DNA from 3 places in the Bradyrhizobium sp. 33ap4 genome. Region 3 is predicted to be linked to each of the others. Evidence: riboswitches for the same ligand, from Rfam matches in the RefSeq annotation. Region 3 holds a riboswitch; each other region holds the start of a gene.
What was found. A riboswitch is a leader RNA that binds a small molecule or an ion and turns the genes downstream of it on or off. The one in region 3 is predicted to bind cobalamin.

Region 1: another riboswitch for cobalamin. It lies ahead of metE (5-methyltetrahydropteroyltriglutamate--homocysteine S-methyltransferase); the one in region 3 lies ahead of Q2M23_RS35925 (TonB-dependent receptor).
Region 2: another riboswitch for cobalamin. It lies ahead of Q2M23_RS16850 (DUF1636 family protein); the one in region 3 lies ahead of Q2M23_RS35925 (TonB-dependent receptor).

The regions. Positions count from the first base shown of each region.
Region 1 is NZ_JAUMTJ010000012.1:106,105-109,829, reverse strand. It holds gene metE (5-methyltetrahydropteroyltriglutamate--homocysteine S-methyltransferase) at 1-1,932, opposite strand, end outside; cobalamin riboswitch at 2,034-2,234, opposite strand; gene Q2M23_RS11690 (hypothetical protein) at 2,609-3,241, shown strand; gene Q2M23_RS11685 (nodulate formation efficiency C protein) at 3,584-3,725, shown strand, end outside.
Region 2 is NZ_JAUMTJ010000019.1:132,230-135,954, forward strand. It holds gene cobN (cobaltochelatase subunit CobN) at 1-1,072, opposite strand, end outside; gene cobW (cobalamin biosynthesis protein CobW) at 1,072-2,106, opposite strand; gene Q2M23_RS16850 (DUF1636 family protein) at 2,103-2,477, opposite strand; cobalamin riboswitch at 2,571-2,783, opposite strand; gene cobO (cob(I)yrinic acid a,c-diamide adenosyltransferase) at 2,820-3,473, shown strand; gene Q2M23_RS16860 (cobyric acid synthase) at 3,485-3,725, shown strand, end outside.
Region 3 is NZ_JAUMTJ010000066.1:13,121-16,845, reverse strand. It holds gene Q2M23_RS35925 (TonB-dependent receptor) at 1-1,906, opposite strand, end outside; cobalamin riboswitch at 2,015-2,213, opposite strand; gene Q2M23_RS35920 (FecCD family ABC transporter permease) at 2,326-3,369, shown strand; gene Q2M23_RS35915 (ABC transporter ATP-binding protein) at 3,366-3,725, shown strand, end outside.

The DNA.
Region 1 (3,725 bases), on a different contig from region 3:
CCCAGCCCAGTCGAGATAGGCCGCCCACTCCGATCGACGCGGTGGCAACCCCTCGCGCAGCGCTGCTTCGTCGATCTGGATCATGGTCGCACCCGCATTCTCGAGATCCCTGACTTCGTCTCGGATCGCGAGCGCAAGTTGGCGGCAGGCCTCGCTTCTGGGAATATCATCGCGAACAAACGACCAGTTCAAAATCGTTACCGGTCCGGTCAACATCGCCTTCATCGGCTTGTTGGTTAGTGATTGCGCGTAGCGCCACCAGTCCACGGTGATCGGCTTCGGCCGCGAGACGTCGCCAAACAGGATCGGTGGCCGAACGCAGCGCGAGCCATAGGATTGTACCCAGCCGTTTTTGGTAAATGCGAAGCCGGAGAGTTGCTCGCCGAAGTACTGCACCATGTCATTGCGCTCGAACTCGCCGTGCACGAGCACGTCCAGGCCAATGTCCTCCTGCCAACGGACAGCACGCGCAGTCTCCTCCTTGAGAAACTTGTCGTATTGCCCGTCGCTCATCGAGCCTCTCGCGTGCGCCGCGCGGGCATTACGCACCTCTGCGGTCTGCGGAAACGATCCGATCGTCGTGGTCGGAAACGCCGGCAGTTTGAAGCGCTTGCGTTGGATCTCGGCACGGCTGGCAAATGGGCTGACGCGCCGTCGCATGGTCTGATTGATCGCACTGATCCGGACGGCGACATTGGCGTCACGGATCTTCGGGGAAGTTCCGCGGCGGGTGGTAACGCGCTCCGATTCCGCAAGAGCGTCGGCGACATCTTGATCGCCTGCGAGTGCCCGTGCCAAGGTCGCAAGCTCGCGAATCTTCTGAACCGAGAACGCAAGCCAACTCTTGACATCGGAAGCAAGCTCCGTTTCGAGTTCAACATCGACCGGCACGTGAAGCAGCGAACAGGATGGGGCGATCTGTACGCGATCCTTGCCGAGCTTCGCAATGGCGGGATCGAGCCGCTGGCGCAGCGCCGACAAATTCGTCCGCCACACATTGCGACCGTCTATCACGCCGAGTGACATGACGAGTTCACTTCGCCCGGCAGCAATGATCTGATCCAATAACTCCGGCGCCCGAACCAGATCGACATGCAGGCCGGCAATAGGTAGGCGCAAGGCGGTGTGAAGATTGTCGCCAAGGTGGCCGAAATAGCTGGCAACCATGATCTTGATGGCCGGCCCTTCCTTGGCGAGCCGGCCATAGGCATGCAGCAAAGATTTTTTTGGCCCCTCATCCAGATCAAGGACCATGCAGGGCTCGTCAAACTGAACCCAATTTGCTCCGCGTTTGGCCAATTCCTGCAGAACCTCGATATAGACAGGTAGCAGGTCATCCAGGAGTGACAGTGGCTGGAACGCGGGATCCGCACTCTTGCCTAGCTTCAAGAAAGTGACCGGGCCGATCAGGACAGGGCGAGTCTGAAAGCCAAGGGCCTTGGCTTCCTCATACTCCTCGATAGGCTTGCGAGAGGAGAGCCTGAAAGTCTGTCCCCGATGAAATTCCGGAACCATGTAGTGGTAGTTGGTATCGAACCACTTGGTCATCTCCTGCGCGGGTGCGCCATAGCCGCGAGGTCCGTGACCGCAACTCGCATCCTGACTGCCGCTTTGTGAACCGCGTGCCATGGCGAAATACGTCTTGAGAGAAGCAGGCTCGGCTTTCGAGGCATAGACTTCCGGGATGGCGCCGACCATGACACTGGTGTCGAGCACCTGATCGTATAGCGAAAAATCGTTCGACGGAATGATGGTGACACCGAGGGATTTCTGGCGCGCCCAGTTCGCCGCACGTAGGCCGGCTGCGTCCTCGAGCAACTGCTGTTCGCTGATTCTTCCGGCCCAATAGCTTTCGAGCGCGAGTTTAAGCTCGCGTCTTGGACCGATGCGCGGCGTTCCGAGCGTGGCAACCGGAAGCGAGAGAAGAGACATAGCGTTAACCCCATGTTGGGGGCAAAGGCCATGGCGGACGCAGGCAGGAGACGTCGCGCGAGCGACGGCTGCTTGGCGCACCACCGGGACACCCCGCCCGTGGACGAACATATTGTCGGGGCAGGTCTCCTGGCTCGCGGGTCATCGCCACTGTCCGGCCTTCCCGAAGCCGCGCAGGCTTCAGTGACTCTGTTGGACAGCGGCTCGCCGCTCACAGTTGCGGGGGCAGCGCCGGCATCACCGGCTTCCCTCTTAGCTCCGGATCAAACAGGAACCGGAGAACCTCGACGACTTGGATTATCGGCAAGACAACTCCGCCGTCAACCTCTCAAATTGATGCTGCGACGTCTCCTACGTGTTGACGATGCACGGCCACTCTTGATCGGGACGTTGAAGGCACTCTCCAATCACAAATATCGGGGTGACCATCTGCGAGGCGCGTTGGCGTCGGACCGCGCGTCAGATCATGGAAGAGACGAATGCGGCCTGGGCGATGAAGGTCACGGTGCCGAGGCAGGACGCTCTTCACGCGATCCAGCTTTCGAACATTCATCGAGCACCCTTCGCTACGTCCCCCTTTCTCCACCAACAACCAGTGTGAATAGGCGCGCTATACGCTAAATCCGCCGGCATACTCAGCGAGCATGTTGATCTACGACCAATCCTGGTAGGCGCCATGCGGACGTTTTTTGGCGATACTGCGAAAAGCAAGCATAGTGAATCACCAACGAAAAGAGTAGCTCGCAATGAAAATGGCTGTTTGGAGTGCCCTCACCGTCTTTGCTGCTGCCGTCTTTGCGGTCGGCCTGTTCGGCTGGATAGCAAGGCCACTTATGAACCCGGCCGTCAGACAGATGCTCTCGAACGTTTTGAGCAGTTCAAGCCGAAGCTAGCTCAACCCGAGGCTTGGCCTTCTTGCCCGGTCGATACGACTGCATGGAAGCGCAGCTCCTCCAATGTTGACTACGGCGACGAACTGATAGACGCCGGTCACGAAGCGGGCCATCACGCGAGCGGCGAAGGCCTCGTCCCATCGTCTGCCTTACTTTTGAACTTGCGAGCGCCAATTCCTAATCGCTCGCCGCTGATGGGCGGCTTCGCCTCGTTGTCGGCCATAAAGCGCCTAGCACAACCGGCTGAGGCACTCTCGACCTTGGCAGCAGCGGCAACGACCCCGGACCACACCGGTTCGATGGCGGCAAACCTGCACTCAATTGTCGTCTGGCTTCTGGCAGCGAGGCTTTCAAAACTGCGCTGCTCGGAGATCCAGTGCGTGACAGGAATGAGCCACGAAAGTCGCTGCGAATAGGCTTAATGGCAACATAAATAAGGTGCGCAGGTCGGGAAGTCGACAAAGGCGGCACAAATCTGGTGCGAACTGCCTGCTATTGCCTGGCACGAAGAATGCAAGTCCTCGCTTGCCCAGGCTTCTCCTCCTGGGCTGGTCCAGCATTGCAAGTTGAAGCTTTGGCTGACCACTGAAGTTAGCGGCGCGTGACATCGAGGGACAGCGCCTGCAGCGCGGGACATCAGCAGGTGCTCGCGTCACGTTGCCGCTAACTTCTAGCGATCTCGTAGAGCACGTCGAAGATTGTCCGCTTTGGAATTGACGCGTGGATGAGAACCAGATGGGCCGGCAGCAATGAAGAGAATGTCTGGAACGCGCGTGCTTTGGTTCTGTCTCGGTCGATCGCTGATCTGCCTGGCCGGGCTGGCAGCGACAAACAGCAACGTTCGCGCCAACGACAGCGCGCTTGTCGAAAGGGTCAAGTCAACGTGGCGAGCGCAAGACG
Region 2 (3,725 bases), on a different contig from region 3:
GTGCGGCAACTGCAGCGACGCGCTCGGCATCCGGTCGATGCGCAAGATGCGCGAATTGCAGCTCAAGATCGCGCTCACCAGGCGATTTGAAGCTCACGACCCCTGTGAACAGGCGGCCGTCGACCTCCGGCAGCACCACATGCATCGCGAGATCGCCGGGCGAGAGCCCGCGGAGCGACAAGGCCCAATCCTCGCGCCGCGCGGTCGACAGCGCGACCTGGAACACCGGGCATGATGCAGCGTCGAACGGCGTCGTGCCGTCGTCACCGGCCGCGGAAAACGCGGTCGCATTGACGATCGCCGCTGGAGCGCATTGCGCAAACTGAGCGCGCAGCCAATCCGCCACGCCCGCCGCCTTCAGCGAGGTGACGAACACACCGTGGGCATCAAAGCCCCTCTCACGCAATGCATCGATCAATGCATCGACCGGCGCCGTATCGCCTGCCGCGAGGTAGGAACGATAGAACGTCACCAGCACGCGCGGCCGGCCGTCCGGTGCCGGCAACGCCGCGATGGCACCGCGCTGGGAATCGTAGACGCCGATCTCGGGAAGATCGATCTCGCCGACCACGGGTCCGGCATAAAGTCCGGACGCCAGCGCCAGTTGCGCGATCACGGCCTGCGCCGCAACGGGGCCGCCCTTGTCGCACAGCACCTTCAGACGGCGCAGCGTCGAGACCGGCAAGGTCGAGAACTCATCCAGCCGCAGATCGTCGCGGCCATCGGCCGGCAGCACGACCAGGGCGATGCCGCGCTCCTTCGCCAGCCGATGCACCGCGGCCAGCCCGTATGACCAATAGGGCTCGCCGCCGATCAGCCGCACCAGAATGCCGCGGGCGTGCGAGAGCGTCCGCTCGATATAGGTATCGACCGACAGCGGATGGCGCAGCTCCGCGAGATTGGCGAGCCGCAGCGACGGCAGCGCAGCACGGCCCCGCCGCCAGCCGGCCGCGAAGGCAGCAAGATCGCTGTCGGAAAACGACAACACCACGAGATCGGCCGGATCCTGGCCGAGGTCCCTTGGCGTCGCGGTCTCCTCAAGGCCGCGGCTCTCGCGGAAGACGACGTGCATCAGACACCAAGCCGTGCCCTGATCGCGGCTTCATCGATGTCGGCATGTTCGCCGATCACGACGAGCTTCGACCGCCGCGCCCGGGCACCCCAGGGCATGTCGAACTGATGCCGCACCCGCTCGCCGACCGATTGCACCAACAGCCGCATCGGCTTGCCTTCGACCGCGATGTAGCCCTTGGCGCGCAGCACGTTCTGCTCGCGCGCCAGCCCCTTGATCGAGGCGACCAGCGCGTCGACATCCGAAACTTCCGGAAGATCGATCACGACGGAATTGAAATCGTCGTGCTCGTGTTCCTCCTCGCCATCGTGATGCGACGGCCGCGCCGCGAGATCGCTTTCCGCCGCCGCCCCGAGCCCGAGGATCACGCGCGCGTCGATCGTGCCGTCGACGACGGGCAACATCGGCACCTCGCGCGGCATCTCGGCCGCGATCACCTCTTTCGCTGCCTTGATCCCCTCCGCCCCCGCGAGGTCCGCCTTGGTCAGCAGCACGATATCGGCACATGCGATCTGGTCCTCGAACACTTCCGACAGCGGCGTCTCGTGGTCGAGATTGTCGTCCGCCGCACGCTGCGCATCCACCGCGGCCGGATCAGGCGCAAAACGGCCGGCGGCGACGGCCTCGGCGTCGGCGAGCGCGATCACGCCGTCGACCGTGATCCGCGAACGGATCTCCGGCCAGTCGAACGCTTTCAGCAGCGGCTTCGGCAGCGCGAGCCCGGAAGTTTCGATCACGATGTGATCGGGCTTCACGTTCCGCGCCAGCAACTGCTCCATCGCCGGGATGAAATCATCGGCGACGGTGCAGCAGATACAGCCATTGGCGAGTTCGACGATGTTCTCGGCCGGACAATTGGCGTCGGCGCACGACTTCAGGATGTCGCCGTCGACGCCTTCGCTGCCGAATTCGTTGACCAGCACCGCGAGCTTCTTGCCGTTGGCATTGCGGATCAGATGCTGGATCAGCGTCGTCTTGCCGGAGCCGAGAAAGCCGGTCACGACGGTGACCGGAATTTTGGCGAGCGTGGTCATTCTGCGGCCTCCGGCACGACGGGAAGAGGTGGAATGCGGGCGAGCGATTGCTTGCGGAAGATTTCCGGACGGCTGCGCCACGGCACGATGCCGTCGGGCGCCGCCGCATAGGCGGAGGCACCGGCGATCACATCCGCGGCATTATCAGCGGACAGTCGGCCGTAGACATAGGACCACCGCCCCGGCGCGCTGAGCGCGACCGAGCAACCCTGGCTGCAGGCCGACAGGCATGCGACGGGAACCAGATTGACGTCATCAGGCACGCCGGCCTCGACAAGCGCGGCATGCAGGCGTGCACCGGGCGCGAGCTCACCTTCCGCCGGCGTCTGGCCGGCGCGGCAGGTGATGCAGACATGAAGTGTAACGCTCATCGCCCTTCCTGGATTGACAGCGGGAAGCGATGAGGCACACGAACCGATTTTGGACAGGTTCGTTCCCCGTCGCGGAACACCCCGTCCGCCGGTTTCACAACATGCTGCGTTGGCAGGTCTCCCGGCTTGCGGAGCAGGTTTTACCCTTCGATGCCCACCTTCCCGACTCCGTATGGAATCAGTGGCTTGGGCATCTCTCCGGTCACGGTCGCGGGGGCGGCTGCGCTTCGGGCCCGATTTAGCGGAGCCCTATCGCATTCCCTCTTCGCCTGTCGTAGGACAGGAACCGACGCGGGACCACCATTCGTCCAAGCCTCGCACTTGTCAAGCCGAAGGAATGTGATGACTTCTGATGGAAAGGGCGCTGAAGACGGCGCCGTCGGCACCGATCTTTCGCCGGATGCGCGCCACGCGGACAAGATGGCGAAAAAGAAGGCCGCCCGCGACCGCATCATGGCGACCAAGAGCGGTGAAAAGGGCCTGATCATCGTCCATACCGGCGCCGGCAAAGGAAAATCGTCCTCCGCGTTCGGCATGATTGTGCGCTGTGTGGCGCACGGCTTTCCCTGCGCCGTGGTGCAGTTCATCAAGGGCGCCTGGGATACCGGCGAGCGCCGCCTGCTCACCGGGCATTTCGGCGATCTCTGTCAATTCCACGCAATGGGCGAAGGCTTTACCTGGGAGACGCAGGATCGCGCCCGCGACATCGCGGCAGCGCAAGCCGGCTGGGAAAAGGCCAAGCAGCTGATCGCAGACCCGAGCCTGCGCATGGTCGTGCTCGACGAGATCAACATCGCGCTACGCTACGATTACCTTGCGATCGCCGATGTCGTCGACTTCCTGACCACGTCGAAGCCGCCGATGACCCATGTCGTGCTCACCGGGCGCAACGCCAAGGAGGAGCTAATCGAGATTGCCGATCTCGTCACCGAGATGACGCTGGTAAAGCATCCGTTCCGCTCCGGCATCAAGGCCCAGCCGGGCGTCGAGTTCTGACGGGCATCACGATGGCGCGCGCATTGATGATCCAGGGAGCCGGCTCGGACGTGGGCAAATCGCTCATCGTCGCCGGCCTCGCCCGCGCCGCGAGACGGCGCGGCCTGCGCGTGCTGCCGTTCAAGCCGCAGAACATGTCGAACAACGCCGCCGTGACCGTCGATGGCGGCGAGATCGGCCGCGCACAGGCGTTGCAGGCGCTCGCCGCCGGCGTCGAGCCGCACACCGACATGAACCCGGTGCTGCTGAAGC
Region 3 (3,725 bases):
TCGCCATGCCGCCGCGCAGGGTCACCGTATCGCTGAACTTGAGCGAGGCACTGGTTTCCGAGCCACAGCGGCGGGTGGGGTCGAGGTTGGTGTTGAAGAACAGCACCGGGTTGAAATGGATCTCGTTCTCGAGATCCATCAGATAGACGCTGGTCTGGACCTGAAACAGGTTGGTCTTGACCCGGAAGCCGCCCTCGACATCCTGCGAGGTCTGGGTCTTGAGCTGGAAATTCTGCGGGATCGGGGCGAAGGTCAGCGGATCGAACGACGGTCCGGATGCGACGCGCTCGTCGACATCGGGCGTGCGGAACGCGCGCGCCGCGCGGCCGAACACCGAGAAGGTGTCGGTCAGGCGATGCTCGGCGCCGACATGCAGGGCGTATTGCGTCTCGTTGCTGTCGAGCGGTGCCGCCTGCGTGTCGAACGCGAATGGCGCATTCGGGTCGTAGCGATCGCGCGCCGAGATGCTGGTATTCTGGACGCGCGCGCCGTAGGAGATGTCGGTCGTTGGCAACAGGCCCAGCGTATGTTGCCAATAGCCGGCCACGCTCTGCTGCTCGATATTGTAGATGTGGAACGGGTCGACGCCCTGATAGGCGCCGCGCGCCTCGCGGAAGCTCGAATCGTAATAGTCGATGCCGGTCAGGATCGTCGACGGCACGCCCAGCATCACATTCTTGACGCTGAGCCGCGGCGTCAGCGACCAGGTCTGCAGCGCGGCATCATTGTAGGTCGAAGCGAAGCTGATGGTCGGCATCGTGCCGAAGAAGCCGCTCTGCGTCTCGCGCTGCCGCCAGCCGCCGTCGACGATGAGGTCGACGCCGTTCATCAGCGTCTTGGTGAAGCCGGCGGTGACGCTGGCGGTCTGCTGGTTGGCATAGTCGAAGGGCGTCGCGGCGCCGCGGCGATCGGTGAGCAGCTCGTTCACGCCGATCGACGGATCGACCAGCCGTCCGCCGGGTAGGCCGAGCTTCTGGTCGCTGCCGGTGACGGTCAGGAAGGCGGTGAGATCAGGCGTCGTGTAGTTGATGTTGCCGACGGCGTTGCGCTGGTCGAGCGCATTGTTGACGCGGTAGCCGTCGGACTTGATGCCATTGCCGTAGAACGAGGTGGACCACGGTCCGGAATTGAGCGCTGCGGAGACCGCGGCCATGCGGGTGTTGAACGAGCCAGCTCCGGCCTCGGCCCGCATCGTCGTCGGCGGGCCGCCGACGCCGGTCTTGGTGATGATGTTGACGACGCCGCCCACCGCATTGTCGCCGTAAAGCACCGCGCCGCTGTTGCCGCGCGTGATCTCGATGCGCTCGATCGAATCGAGCGGAATCGTGGTGAGGTCGAAGCCGGCCTTGTCGACGTCGTTGAGGCGGCGGCCGTTGAGCAGGAACAGCGTATTGTCGGTCGCGAATGCGCCGAAGCCGCGCAGGTCGACCGACGTCTTGGCGCCGTTCGGTCCGCCATAGGGCGTTTGCAGCTGCACGCCCGGCACCTGCGCGAGGATCTCGGGTAACGACTGCACCGGCGAATGCGCGATGTCGTCGGCGGTGATCACGGCCGAGGAGGTGCCGACAATGCCGGCGAACTGGCGGCCGCCGGTGCCGCCCGTTCCGGTGGCCACACCGGTCCCTATCGTGCCCGATCCGGCTCCGCTGCCTGTATTGTTGCCTTGCGAGGTGCCCGGCGCCGGGCGTCGCGGCGCCGGCGCTTCGTCAGCGGCCGGCCTGGCGCGCGTGACGTTCTGGTCGCCCGGCTTGGTGACTTCGATCGCCGGCAGCTGATCGGGAGCGGGTGCCTCCTGCGCCCGCGCTGCGGAGACAAGGAATGCCGGCGCGAGCATCGTCGCCGGCGCGATCATCGTCGACGCGAGCAGAAGCGCGCGGCGCCGCCGATGGAAAGGGAAGGAGAACATAAGCAAGGCCTCGGCAACGTCAGTGGCACGTCACCGCGAACCAGTCTCACCATCGTGCTCACAGCATCAGGTGAAGCTCATGCCTGTACTCCCCGACCGGCAGCATCGCGTGTGACCACGGCTGACGGCAGGTCTCCTGGCTCGCGGGTCGTTACCCTTCGTCGCCTTCCCAGGACCGAGATTCCCAGTGGCCTGTGACGAAGGATTCACCGCATACAGTTGCGGGGGCAGCCGCGGCGTTGGGGAAGTTTCCCCGTACCGCATTCCCTTTTCATCTCATGAAAGAACCGTCATGTTCATCTAGGGTTCGGCCGGGTAGCAAAGTCAATCCGGCGGAAGTCGGGCGGCGGCCGCGCGGCCACGGTTTTTGTCGAGTGTCGCTTGTCTGCCACGGCGATCGCTGTAAGAGCATGGATCCGATGAGCGTGCAGGATTTTGCCTTGGCGGCCGAGGTCGCGGCGCGGCGCCGGTGGGGCGCCACGGCGGCGCTGCTCGCGCTCGTGGTCCTGTTGTGCGTGCTCTCGCTCGGCATCGGGCCGGTGCGGCTGTCGCCGCTCGCGGTGGTCGAGGCGCTGTTCGGCGGCAGCAGCGATGTGGCGCAGGTGATCGTGCGCGAGATCCGCCTGCCGCGCACCATCCTGGCATTTGCGATCGGCGGCATTCTCGGGCTGTCCGGTGCGGCGCTGCAAGGGCTGCTGCGCAATCCGCTGGCCTCGCCGTCGCTATTCGGCGCGCCGCAATCGGCGGCGTTCGGCGCGGTGCTGGTGATCGCGCTGGGCCTCGCCGATGTGCGCTCCTACGCGCTGCCGGTGGTGGCGATCATCGCCGCGTTCGGCTCGGTGTTCGCGCTGCTTGCGATCGCCGGCCGCAATGCCGGGCTGTTGATCCTGATCCTCGCTGGGCTCGCGATCTCGAGCTTTGCGGGAGCCGCGACCGCACTGGTGATGAATCTCTCGAGCAATCCGTTTGTGGTGCTGGAGATCGCGTTCTGGCTGCTCGGCTCGCTGGAGGACCGCAGCTTCCAGCACGTGGCGCTGGCGCTGCCCTTCATCGTCGCGGGCGCCGCCATCCTGCTCAGCCAGGCGAGCGCCTTCCGCGCGCTGACGCTTGGCGAGGAGGCGGCGCAGAGCCTCGGCGTCGACGTCGGGCGGTTGCGGCTCTTCGTGATCACGGGCGTGGCGCTCGGCGTCGGCGGCGCGGTCGCAGTCACCGGCACGATCGGTTTCATCGGCCTCGTCGCGCCGCATCTGATGCGTCCCGTGATCGGTCACGATCCGGCGCGGCTCTTGGTGCCGAGCGCGCTCACCGGCTCGGCGCTGCTGCTCGCCGCCGACATCGCGGTGCGCATCATTCCTTCAACCTCGGACATCAAGGTCGGCGTGCTGACCTCGATCATCGGCGTGCCGTTCTTCCTCTATCTGATCATGCGCGAGCGCCGCGCGCTCGGCGGAGGCGTGGCATGACGCTGCTCTCCGCCGCGGCGCTCAATGCCTCGCTCGGCAGCCGCAAGGTGCTGCACGATGTCTCGCTGTCGCTGCCGTCGGGCCATCTGGTCGCGCTGGTCGGCCCGAACGGCGCCGGCAAGACCACGCTGCTGCGTGCACTGGCCGGGCTGATTTCGTCGGGCGGCGAGATCCGGATCGGCGGCGATCCGCTGGCGTCGCTGCCGCTGCGCGAGCGCGCGAAGCGTTTCGCCTATCTGCCGCAGGGGCACATGGTGCACTGGCCGCTGCCGGCGCGCGACATCGTCGCGCTCGGCCGCTATCCGCACGGCGCGACCGATCCGGCGCGGCTGTCGCAGACGGATATGGAGGCGGTG